Regions from separate parts of the Thalassotalea atypica genome, predicted to be linked through region 3. Evidence: predicted binding sites of a transcription regulator. Region 3 holds the regulator's gene; each other region holds the start of a gene.
What was found. The regulator MetJ, encoded in region 3, represses methionine synthesis genes. The targets are predictions, from matches to a motif close to TAGACGTCTAGACGTCTA.
Positions count from the first base shown of each region.

Region 1 (3,191 bases), 2.1 Mb from region 3:
GTGCTGAAAACTGCGACTTATAGTTTTAGCAGCTTTTCACTGGAAAATGTTTCTAATGAGTTGCTTGGTAAAAGTAAAAAAGTTACTGATGTAGACAACCGTCTTGCTGAAATTATTGATAACTTTAACTATAACAAACAAGCGTTAGCTGCCTACAATTTAGAAGACTGCGTTCTGGTTTGGCAAATTTTTGAAAAAACACATTTACTCTCTTTTTCTAAATTGCGTGCTTCATTAACCGGGTTATCACTTGATAGAGTCGGTGGTTCGGTTGCAGCGTTCACTAATTTATATTTACCTAAATTGCATCGTGCAGGTTACATAGCGCCTAATTTAGGGGATGGGAAGTCTGATTTAGTCTCGCCCGGCGGTCATGTGATGGACTCCATTCCTGGGCTATACAACAATGTATTAGTACTGGATTTTAAAAGCCTATACCCATCAATTATTCGTACCTTTCAAATCGATCCGATGGGACTTATTGAAGGGCTTAAATCACCTGACAATGCCATTGTGGGTTATGACGGGGCATTGTTTTCTCGAGACAAAAACTTTCTGCCGGACATTATTACTGAGTTGTGGCAAGAGCGTGACAAAGCCAAAGCAGATCAAGATGCGGCGCTCTCGCAAGCAATAAAAATTATCATGAACTCGTTTTACGGGGTGTTGGGGTCGACCGGTTGTCGCTTCTTCGACCCAAGGCTCTCTGGCTCAATTACCAAACGAAGCCATAGCATCTTAAAAACCACCAAAGAGTGGATTGAGGATTTGGGGCATCAGGTGATTTACGGTGACACCGACTCCATTTTTGTCTTTGTAGGGAATGAGCAAAGCCCTGCGTCGTGCCAGCTTTTAGGCAAAGATTTAGCCTCGTACATCAACGACAAATGGTCTGCCATTATTGAGAATGAACATCAGGTGGTAAGCCAGCTTGAAATAGAATTTGAAACACATTTCAGTAAGTTCTTTATGCCGACCATTCGCGGGCAGGGGGCTGCTAAAGAGCTAAATAATATAGGCACTAAGAAACGCTATGCAGGCATGGTAGACGGCAAACTTAAATTTAAAGGGCTAGAGACTGTCAGAAGTGACTGGACGGATATCAGCAAAGTATTCCAACAGGAGCTTTACAGAAGAGTATTCGAAGATATTCCCGTCAAACAATACATTCAGGTATTGGTAGACGATATTAGGGCTGGTAAGCATGATAAGGCTCTTGTTTATCGTAAAAAGTTGCGGCGTAAGTTAGAAGACTATGCCAATACGCCACCCCATATAAAAGCGGCCAAATTAGGGAATGAAGTAGCGCAAGAAAAAGGGCAAAAAATCAAATACAAAAGAGGAAGTAAAATAGAGTATGTAATTTCGGTAACCGGTGTTGTCCCTGTCGACCTTATCAGCTCATCGCTTGATTATGATTACTATATCGAGAAACAAATAAAGCCCATCGCTGATGATATTCTGCCGTTTATCAATGAAGATTTTGATGATATTACCAGCCAACAACTTGGCTTGTTTTAGGTAAAATAATACAAGCGCACCGCGCTTTTTAGGCTCTACTAACAGTTTGACCTATATTCATTTTTTATTCTTTATAACAATTCACTACTTGTAGCCTAATCACATAACCTGTATAAATAAATTATAGATGGCTAGATAGCTAAATTAGTTTTGAACGACGTTTCAAAGGCAAGTGATTTTAAAATGAAAAAACAAACGCAAATTATCAATGCAGGGCGCGGCAAAAAGTGGGCAAGTAATGTGGTCAATCCACCGGTAACGCGCGCGTCAACGGTCGTATTTAATTCTGTTGAAGAGATGAAACACGCGACTAAGAACAAAACCAATCAAGTCATGTTCTATGGTCGTCGTGGCACCAGTACTTCATTTGCGTTTAGCGAAGCGATGACGTCGTTAGAAGGAGGCGCAGGCTGTGCGCTTTACCCATCAGGTACTGCTGCGATAACCAATGCAGTATTGTCGTTTGTTGAATCAGGCGATCATATTTTAATGGTTGATACGGCTTACGAGCCAACGCGTGATTTTTGCAATAAAATGCTGAAAAAATTAGGTGTTGAAACCACTTACTATGATCCACTTATTGGCGCAGGAATTGAAGCGTTAATTCAAGATAATACGCGTATCGTGTTTTTAGAGTCACCGGGCTCTATCACCATGGAAGTGCAAGATATTCCAAGTATTGCAAAGGTAGCGCACCAGCATGATTGTATCGTCATGCTCGATAACACATGGGCGTCGCCGATCAACTGCCAACCGTTTGAACTAGGCGTTGATGTGTCAATTCAAGCGGCAACTAAGTATGTGGTTGGCCACTCAGACGTGATGCTCGGCACGGCAACTGCCACAGAAAAATACTGGCCAACTCTACGTGAAAACAGTTACATCATGGGGCAGTGTACTTCACCGGATGATTTGTATTTAGCGGCACGTGGTTTACGTACGTTAGGCGTTCGTATGGCTCAGCATGAGAAAAATGCCATTAAAGTTGCTACATGGCTACAAGGGCGTGATGAAGTAGAAACATTATTGCACCCTGCATTCGAATCGTGTCCAGGTCATGCGTTTTTTAAACGTGACTTTACTGGTTCAAACGGCCTGTTCTCGTTTGTATTAAAAGCAAGTAATAATGATGCTATTACTTCATTACTCGACGGTATGGAACATTTTAAAATGGGCTATTCTTGGGGCGGCTTTGAGAGTTTAATTCTTGCTGTACAAAACGTAAATGCATTGCGGAGCGCGACCACATGGCCATACAAAGCAGCACTAATTCGTTTGCACATTGGCCTAGAAGACGTGGATGATTTGATTGCGGACTTAGAACGTGGTTTTGAGCGGTTAAACGCTTTACTTTAACCACCCCATTTATGATTTGTGAATTAAAAAAGCCCTCTGTCGAGGGCTTTTTGTGTAAATTTATTTAAACTTAATCAAATCCAAGCTTGTTTATCTGATGAGACAGTGAGTTCACTGTTGGTGTCACCTGTATGTGCCGTTGATGAAGGTTCAACCATCATAAAGTGAGTATCCGGTGTGGCTTTAGGGCAATGCTCAACCCCTTTAGGTACAACGTACATTTCACCAGCATTAAGTACGATATCTTCACTTCTTAACTGCAAAGTTAGCTGCCCTTTAAATACAATGAAGAGTTCATCTTCATTATCATGTTT
Region 1 is NZ_AP027364.1:1,762,297-1,765,487, forward strand. It holds gene QUE03_RS08135 (DNA polymerase II) at 1-1,521, shown strand, start outside; gene QUE03_RS08140 (cystathionine beta-lyase) at 1,705-2,877, shown strand; gene QUE03_RS08145 (cupin domain-containing protein) at 2,952-3,191, opposite strand, start outside.
Region 1: a site for MetJ is predicted at 1,646-1,663, ahead of QUE03_RS08140 (cystathionine beta-lyase). Genes of this name have one in related genera too.

Region 2 (3,191 bases), 1.1 Mb from region 3:
TTACGAATATTATGCAACACTTAGACAATGAATACGATGACTTAGATGAAGAACTGAAAAGTAAAACCGAATTGAAGCGCGAAATGCATCAATTGCAAGATTTTGCCGTCAAGTTGGTAAAGCTTTCAAAACATCAGCGTAGTAAAATTCCATTTACCGAAGCCATAGAAGAGTGTTTGGTATTAGCAGATAAAATCACCAATAAGCACGATGCGTTAAATCGTCACATGCGTTTTATGGCGAGAGTGTTGCAAGATACTGATTTAGCACCTATTAAGCAGGCGCTTGATGTTATGGCCAATAAGCATCAACAAGAAACGACCAAATTTAATCGACTTGAGAAGTTATGTGATGAAGTCATTGAGCAGGGCAGTGAAAAAATAGAAGCGCTATTGGCAGAGCATTCCGCCATGGAGCGTCAAAAGTTACGTCAGTTAGTTCGTCAGGCAGGTAAAGAGAAAGCGGCGGACAAGCCCGGCAAACAGTACAAAGCTCTATTTACTTACCTCAAGTCCCATATTTCTTAGTAAAATTATTGATGTACCAGTTGTTCAAGGGGGATTACTAGTGTTGCACTAGATCCTCCTAACTAAGTGATTTAATACCCTCGCGCCTAATGATTCAAGTGAATACACATTGTTAACTATTAACATGCAGTTAATGTTTATTTTTCGAAATACAATTGTTACATGTATTTTCAGGTGCTCATAACTCATATAGGTTCTTAGAAAGAATACTCTTCTATCGGTGTTTCTATCGGTGTTTCACCTCGCATATTCTTGCTAAACTTCAGTTTAATGCGTAGCCAATTGAGTACATTACTTTAATTTACTGGCAAACGTTTGTCTTAATTTCGCAAGTTTAGGTGATATAACTAGCTGACAATATTGGCTCTCCGAGTTGTTTTCGTAGTAATTATTGTGTGCTGATTCTGCTGGATAAAAAGGCAAACTTTCTACTACTTCAGTCACGACTGTATCCGGCCAGATCTTATCTTCCTCAATTTCAGTGATGATTTGTTCTGCAGCTTGTTTTTGTTCAATGTTATGATAAAAAACTGCAGAGCGATACTGGGGACCTACGTCATTGCCTTGGCGGTTAAGTTGAGTAGGATTATGCAGGGAAAAGAAGATTTCTAGAATTTCTCTTGTGGTAATCCTCGTCGGATCAAAACTAAGTTGCACTACTTCTGCATGAGCCGTTGTACCTGTGCATACATGCTTGTATGTAGCGTCAATTGCCTGCCCTCCCATATAGCCAGATTTTGTCGATACAACACCCATTACATTGTTAAATGCCCCTTCAATGCACCAAAAGCAGCCACCAGCAAGCGTAATTAGTTGAGTTTTCTGTGTCATATGCGATCCAAATTAATATTAATTATTCAATTCATGAATACGATATCAAATAGATGTTTAGATGTCTACAAGTCTATTTTGAGGCTTTTTTGATTCTAACTGACGGTCACTTTTTTCGATGATGGGCTCTACCGATAGCAGAATTTCCATGTTTATTTTTATTATTAAACACAATATGTCTTTATATTTTACGATTATCTTAGCATCACTAATGACTCATAAACTAGTGTAGGTTAGTTGAGAAAAAAATTCTTTTCATTACGCCATACACTAAATTATCAGTATCAGTATACTAGCCACCACATTGACAAAAATATTAGTAGTTGACCTATGTTAGCAAATGAACAAGCGCTTATAGAAGCAATCAATCAAACGATGCCATTTGGAAAATATGCAGGGCGTAAGTTGATAGAATTGCCTGAGCCTTATCTTGTTTGGTTTCACGGCCAAGGTTTTCCTGACTCAAAGTTAGGGGCACAATTGGCGTTAATGTACGAGGTTAAGCTCAATGGTTTGGAAAAAATGTTGCGACCGTTAGTCAAGTAATTTGCTCGTATGTCTTTAAAATTATTTGTAATAAAAAGATGTTTGAATATGTAGTAATTCTTATAACGGTTTTTAACCATATTTTGCTAACAAGTTGTTTTTCGGCACATAAAAACATTACATTAAAAGTACGATCTATTTATCAATAGCCCGATTACAAAAAATGACAATATTATTGCTCTTTTCTTATTGCAATCTCATCTCATTTGTTCTTAAATGAATTGTCGATAGAGAATACCTATCGGCCGCCAAATTCTAATTCAGTATACTTATCAGTAAGTTATGGAGAGTCATCTATGAGAAGACAGAAAAGAGATCGTTTAGATAGAGCGCACGCAAACGGGTACCAGGCAGGCATCAATGGCAAATCAAAAGACAATTGTCCTTATCAAAATATAGACGCACGGTCAGAATGGCTCGGCGGTTGGCGAGAGGCCGTTTCCGATAAAAACATGGGATTGTTTAAGTAACAATTAATTCAGTCAAATCAAATTCAGGAAAGCCCCTTAAGTTCTGCTTAAGGGGCTTTTCGATTATGAGAAGCTTATAAACTGATTTTTTTAGTCTTTCTTACATGCCGGACAGTCAGCTTGAGGTGTTACCTTAAAGTGTTGCCATTGTTGATTGAGACCATCAAATAATGAAAGCTGATTTATAGCGACAGGCATGTTGACCAGCCATTTAATTGCGCTCAGTGCCTGCATACCGCCGACAATACTCAGTACAGGACCTAAAATACCCAGGGTCTGGCAATTATCTACAGGAGTTTCGTCGGCCTTGGGGAATACGCATTGATAGCAAGCGGAGCGTTGTTCGGGATCAATAACTAAAGTTTGGCCATCCAATCCAGTCGCGGCGCCAATAATCAAAGGTGTTTGATGTTGTATGCTAGCGGAATTTAATAAATATCTAGCCTTCATGCTATCTGTGCAATCAATTACGATATCAACTAGCGGCATATAGTATTGGGCTAATTCGTGATCAAACATTTCATCTATCACTTCTATATCTATATGATGATTGATTGCGTTAAGTTTTTCAGCGGCAGTTTCTGCCTTGTTGTTACCAATATCTTGTTCAGTAAAAAGTATTTGGCGCTGTAAATTCGTGATTTCAATATCATCGCCGTCACATAAAATAATTTTTCCGATACCAGCAGAGGCTAAGTACAAGCTCACTGGACAGCCTAATCCCCCAACACCAACAATAAGGACAGTTGCTTGTTGCAGTGCAATTTGTCCCTGCTCTCCAACATTATCGAGCATGATTTGGCGGCCATACCTAAGC
Region 2 is NZ_AP027364.1:722,483-725,673, forward strand. It holds gene yjgA (ribosome biogenesis factor YjgA) at 12-527, shown strand; gene msrA (peptide-methionine (S)-S-oxide reductase MsrA) at 819-1,358, opposite strand; gene QUE03_RS03365 (DUF3820 family protein) at 1,689-1,904, shown strand; gene rmf (ribosome modulation factor) at 2,201-2,374, shown strand; gene QUE03_RS03375 (HesA/MoeB/ThiF family protein) at 2,465-3,191, opposite strand, start outside.
Region 2: a site for MetJ is predicted at 1,409-1,426, ahead of msrA (peptide-methionine (S)-S-oxide reductase MsrA). Genes of this name have one in related genera too.

Region 3 (3,191 bases):
AATGTGCAACAATTCATCGGTGGTATCGCCGTTTGCTGAGACCACCACGACATCGTCAAGCTTACAATTAACTTGAATAATGTCTACTGCTCGATTGATGCACTCAACCGACGCTAAACTGCTACCGCCAAATTTGTGTACCTGAACCGCTTGCTTGCATAATTTATTGTGCATTGCAGACCAAACTTGCTCTTGTTCTTGCTCTTCAATCTGAGCTATATCGCTTTGAATTGACATATTAATTACCATACTGCCGCTTGCGATGAGCTAACACGAAACTGCGGCGTTTTCTTTGCGTAATCATTTTGCAACGATGTCACTTTCTGACCGTGTTGGCTGGCGTTAAGGCCATTATTTAAGTCTGTTAGGATGTCGTTGATATCTTCTAACCCCACCGAAACTCGCACTAAAGACTGTGTAATACCGGCTTCGAGTTGTGCTTCAATTTCCATTCCTGCATGAGTCATGGTTGATGGGTGGCTTATTAAGCTCTCAACGCCTCCAAGTGATTGTGCAAGTGTGAATAGCTCAAGGTTAGCAAAAAGTGCTTTAACTGCTTCTACGCCACCCTTAACTTCAAAACTGAGCATTGCACCAAAGCCTTGCTGCTGCTGTTGAGCCAACTCATGGTTAGGATGATTGGCTAGTCCAGGAAAATACACTTGCTTTATCGCTGGGTGTGTTGCTAAAAATTCTGCAACTGATTGCGCATTTTCCTGATGCTGTTTCATCCTTAGCGGGAGAGTTTTTAGTCCACGTAGTGCTAAAAAGCTATCAAACGCTGAACCAGTTATACCAATGCAATTTGCCCACCAAGCCAGCTCTTCGCCAAGTTCTTTTTCTTTCGCTACGAGTACGCCACCTACAACATCACTATGACCGTTGATGTATTTGGTTGTTGAATGAAAAACAATATCAGCCCCAAGTGCAATTGGTTGCTGAAGTACGGGAGACAAGAACGTATTATCCACTGCAACAATGGCACCAACTGCATGGGCTTGTTGTGCTATTGCGCGAATATCAACTAATCGTAATAATGGGTTACTTGGCGTTTCAATAAGAACTAATTTAGGTTGTTCAGCCAGTGCTTTCGACAATTGCTCGGCGTCAGATTGGTCAACAACTATGACTTCAAATTGTCCTCGCTTGGCCAAATGAGTAAATAAGCGATAACTGCCACCGTAGCAATCATGAGGTATAACAACTTTTTCTCCTACCGACAATAATTGGCATAACAAATGAACCGCTGACATACCGGTACTGGTGACAATGCCCACAGCCCCACCTTCTAGATCCGCAATTGCTTGGCCGAAAGTAGCGCGCGTTGGATTGCCCGTGCGCGAATAATCAAACTGGCGTTTATCATTAAAGCCTTTAAGTGAATATGTACTAGATAAATGAATTGGTGCGACAACAGCACCATGATGCTGATCGGTATTAATACCAGCCCTGACGGCTGTTGTGGCGATGTTTTTGGCACTCATAAATATTCACTTTTACGTTTAGATGTTTGGACGTCTATAAATCTATACGTTTTCTTTTGAAGGGTCAAGAAGTTTTAGACATCTAAACTTCTACACATCAAGGTTGACTCAGTCGCGTCAACAAGTACAATTTGCATTGGCTTAAAGAATAAAACTGCAGAGGTATTTAAATGGCTGAATGGAATGGCGAATATATTAACCCATACGCCGAGCACGGAAAAAAAAGCGAACAAGTAAAAAAAATTACCGTTTCCATTCCGTTACGTGTTTTAAAAGTACTTACTGATGAGAGAACTCGTCGCCAAGTAAACAATTTACGTCACGCAACAAACAGTGAATTATTATGTGAAGCATTTTTACATGCGTTCACCGGACAGCCGCTGCCCAATGACGAAGATTTGGCAAAAGACAATAATGAGAAGTTACCACACAGTGTTCGCCAATTATTGGAAGCACAAGGGGTGACAGATTTCAGTCAGTATGAAGATGAAGTTGAAGAGTAGTTTGCTTTACAAATTCATATAATTAGATAAAGACAACAAAGGCGCTATTAGGCGCCTTTGTTATTTCTAGATTAGGCTATAAACTTACCTGTTATTCCGCCATGTAGTTTTCAGGCATATCAAGTGCTGCAACCCCTGACTCAATCGCAGCTTGTGCTACCGCTTTGGCAACACGAGAACATAAGCGAGAATCCATTGGTTTTGGAATGATGTAACTACTACCAAAAGTGAGTGCGTCACTACCGCTGGCTTTTAGTACTTCCTCTGGCACTGGCTCTTTAGCAAGTTCTCGAATGGCATGTACAGCGGCAATTTTCATTTCGTCATTAATTGCTCTTGCTCTAACATCAAGTGCACCACGGAAAATAAATGGGAAACACAAGACGTTATTTACTTGGTTAGGGTAGTCAGAACGGCCGGTTGCCATAATAAGATCATCACGTGCAGCTGTCGCTAGCTCAGGTTTAATTTCTGGATCAGGATTTGAACAAGCAAAAACCACAGGTTTATCTGCCATTAATTTAAGTTGCTCAGGTGATAGCAAATTTGGACCTGAAACACCTACGAAGACATCAGCGCCTTCGATGACATCATCTAGGGTTCTTTTATCGGTGTTGTTGGCAAATAGTTTTTTGTATTCATTCAAATCATCGCGACGAGTGTGGATCACTCCTTTTCGGTCAAGCATATAGATTTTTTCACGCTGTGCACCGCATTTAATTAACAGTTCCATACAAGCCACGGCCGCTGCTCCAGCGCCCAAACAAACGATGTTAGCTTGCTTAATAGACTTACCTTGGATCTCGAGTGCATTTAACATACCCGCCGCGGTAACAATGGCCGTACCATGTTGGTCGTCATGAAATACAGGTACTTTACAACGCTCGATTAATGCGCGCTCTATTTCAAAACACTCTGGTGCTTTGATGTCTTCTAAATTTATGCCACCGAAGCTGTCTGCAATATTAGCTACCGTTGTTACAAAGTCCTCAACAGATTTATGTTTTACTTCAATATCGAAAGAATCAATTCCAGCAAAGCGTTTAAACAACAATGCCTTACCTTCCATAACTGGCTTAGACGCCATCGGGCCAAGGTTTCCTAACCCAAGGATGGCAGTACCATTAGAAATTACAGCAACGGTATTTCCTTTCGCCGTATATTTGTAAACATCATCTGGGTTATCAGCAATCTCACGTACTGG
Region 3 is NZ_AP027364.1:4,056,771-4,059,961, forward strand. It holds gene metL (bifunctional aspartate kinase/homoserine dehydrogenase II) at 1-237, opposite strand, end outside; gene metB (cystathionine gamma-synthase) at 243-1,484, opposite strand; gene metJ (met regulon transcriptional regulator MetJ) at 1,655-1,987, shown strand; gene QUE03_RS18235 (malic enzyme-like NAD(P)-binding protein) at 2,079-3,191, opposite strand, start outside.

Region 4 (3,191 bases), 660 kb from region 3:
CTCGATATTAGCAAGCACTGGCAGTTGTCGAATAATATCGTTAGTGATCAAGTGAAATCCACGTGTTCGTGCTGTAAGGCTAATCGTTTGTTGTTGCCACATTTCTTTTCCTTTTTGCTTTCTAGCCAAGCGTTAATTCTAGCTGATTAAATTGCTGCTTTGAACTTATGAACATCTGTTCGAAGAGTATTTTCGTTGCGATACTCTCTTGGTGACTTAAGTACATATGACTAAACATGCCTTCTTGTGTGATCGGCCTGACACTAATTAAATCACTTGCGGCATAAGTTGAAACTAACCAGTTAGGTAAAACGGCAATACCTACGCCTGCACAAACCATTTGTAAAATTGTATGGCTATTTTTTATTTGCTTCACTTGTTTCGGTTCAATGCCATGGGGCAACAGTAATTGCTTAAAAATATCCATTTTTTTCTGTGCGATCGGGTAAGTGAGTAGCGTTGATTGTTTGAAGTCTTCTGCACTGAGGTACTTTTGTTTTGTTAGTGGATGCCGTTTAGCCAGTACCGCGACTAACTCAAATTGTCCTAGCAAGTGAGGAGCCGTGTTAGATGGTTTTTCATCGCAAAACAGAAAATCGACTTTATCTCGGTCGTCAAATAACTCGTCAGTAAAATCAAACTCTACACCGTCTACTTCAGTCTTTACTTGCTCAATAACTGGGATTAACCACTGAAAACACGCGTGACAAGCGATGCCAATGCTGTATGTGTTAGTTGTTGAGGCAACAATGTCTCGCTCTGTCTGCTGCCATGAAGGTAAAACGTTTTCAGCCAATGTTAAAATTTGTTGTCCTTGAACGGTAAACTCAATAGGTGTTGAACCGCGGATAAAAAGCGGCATTCCGATCTTTGATTCCAGATCTTTCACTTGGTGAGAAAGCGCCGACAGACTAATAAACAAGCTGTCTGCTGCTTTTCGCATGGAGTTGTATTTTGCCAATGCATTTAATGTTTTTAAGTGTTTAATTTCTAACATGTTGAAATTCCTACAAGTGCTGTTGAAGAATTTGCGATTGCCAACATTCTTCTTAAAGTTGATTATATACACCTAAACATCTAGACGTCCAAATAAAGTTGAGAAATATGATCACACATAATTTAGGTTTTCCAAGAATTGGAAAAAAAAGAGAATTGAAAAAAGCATTAGAGCAATATTGGCAGAAGAAGATATCTAAAGTTGACTTGCTCGATCAAGCGAAACAAATCAGACAGGAAAACTGGCAGACACAACATCAAAATGGTGTGAATTTAGTCCCTGTCGGTGACTTTGCTTTGTATGACCAAGTGCTGTCTACCAGTATTATGCTTGGCATTGTGCCAAAAAGATTTCAAAGTAATCAATCAGTTTTAGATACTGAGTTTGCTATAGCGAGAGGACAAAGTGGCGGCGAGTGCAACTGTGCGGCCAGCGACATGACAAAGTGGTTTGACACAAACTATCACTACATAGTGCCAGAAATAACTGCGTCAACCGAAATATGCATTGATACCGCAGCACTTGTTGGACAAGTTAAAGAAGCAAAAAGTGCAGGTTATCAATGCAAACCTGTCATTATTGGCCCAGTGACTTATTTGTATTTAGCTAAATCCACGATTGAAGATAAGATCACCTTCTTGCCAAAATTGCTTGAAGCTTATCAAGTGATCCTTGATGAGCTTGCACAGCTTAATTGTGAATGGATCCAAATTGATGAGCCTATTTTAACCCTAGAGTTGAACGAACAGTGGCAACACGCGCTCACTACCACGTATCAACAACTCAAAAAAACGAGCAGTAAGTGGCTACTAGCAACGTACTTTGGCCGAGTAGATCACCTCTCAAATCTGGTGTCGAAATTGAATGTTGATGGCATTCATTTGGATACTGTTGCAGAACAAGGAAATATCACTGAATTTGTTTATAGTTTGCCAAATGATTGGGTCATTTCGTTAGGTGTGATTGATGGACGAAACGTTTGGAAGTCAGATCTTGTCTCCATCTATCAACGTATTTCGCCGCTGCTTAATGTCCTCGGTTCGCGTTTGTGGCTGGCGCCTAGTTGTTCACTATTGCATAGCCCAATTGACGTAAATTTAGAGAAGAATTTAAATGAAGAAGTAAAATCTTGGCTAGCCTTTGCTGTCCAAAAATGTAATGAACTTGAGCTATTGGCCTTTGCACTTAAAAGCAAAAATACCGATGACATTACTAAGTATTCAACCCCTGTATTGCAAAGCTTGGTCTCTGAAAAGCGTAACAATAATAAAGTTAAAACAGCTATTTCTGCATTGTCTACTGCTGACTTTGAAAGAGCGTCACGCTTTGAGCAAAGGCAAGAAATTCAGCAACGCGCTTTAGGTTTACCGCTATACCCAACGACAACGATAGGTTCTTTCCCGCAAACCGGTGATATTCGTGCAACGCGCGCCAAATGGAAGCGAGAAGAACTAAGTGATGTCGAATATCAAACAGCGATCAAGTCTGAAATTGCCTCGGTTATTCGCAAACAGGAACAAATAGGGCTTGATGTCTTAGTACATGGTGAGGCCGAGCGAAATGACATGGTTGAGTACTTTGGTGAACAGCTCGACGGTTGTGCAATTACTGAGTTTGCTTGGGTACAAAGCTATGGCTCTCGTTGTGTTAAGCCTCCAATTATTTACGGTGATGTTTCTCGTCCACAACCGATGACGACTCCTTGGATCAGCTACGCAAATTCGCTCTCGGAAAAGCCGGTCAAAGCTATGCTTACAGGGCCGATTACGATCATGTCTTGGTCTTTCATTCGCAATGACATTGCCCGTGAGCAAGTCGCTAAACAAATTGGTTTGGCCATTAAAGAGGAAGTGAGTGATTTAGCTGATCATGGCATTGGGATCATTCAAATTGATGAACCTGCCATTAAAGAAGCGATGCCGTTAAAGCAAAGTCAATGGGCGAAGTATAGTCAATGGGCTACAGAGGCTTTTAGGCTATGTAGTGCTCATGTTAGTGATGAAACACAAATTCATAGCCACATTTGTTATTCAGAATTTAATGACATTCTTGCCTCCCTCATTGACCTTGATGCGGATGTGCTCACTATTGAAACGTCACGTTCTAATATGGAAGTGCTTGAAGCATTTGAACAGCTGACCTATCCGAACGCATTGGGACCCGGTGTTTACGATATTCACTCGGCCAATATACC
Region 4 is NZ_AP027364.1:330,559-333,749, forward strand. It holds gene QUE03_RS01475 (secondary thiamine-phosphate synthase enzyme YjbQ) at 1-102, opposite strand, end outside; gene QUE03_RS01480 (LysR substrate-binding domain-containing protein) at 122-997, opposite strand; gene metE (5-methyltetrahydropteroyltriglutamate--homocysteine S-methyltransferase) at 1,105-3,191, shown strand, end outside.
Region 4: a site for MetJ is predicted at 1,071-1,088, ahead of metE (5-methyltetrahydropteroyltriglutamate--homocysteine S-methyltransferase). Genes of this name have one in related genera too.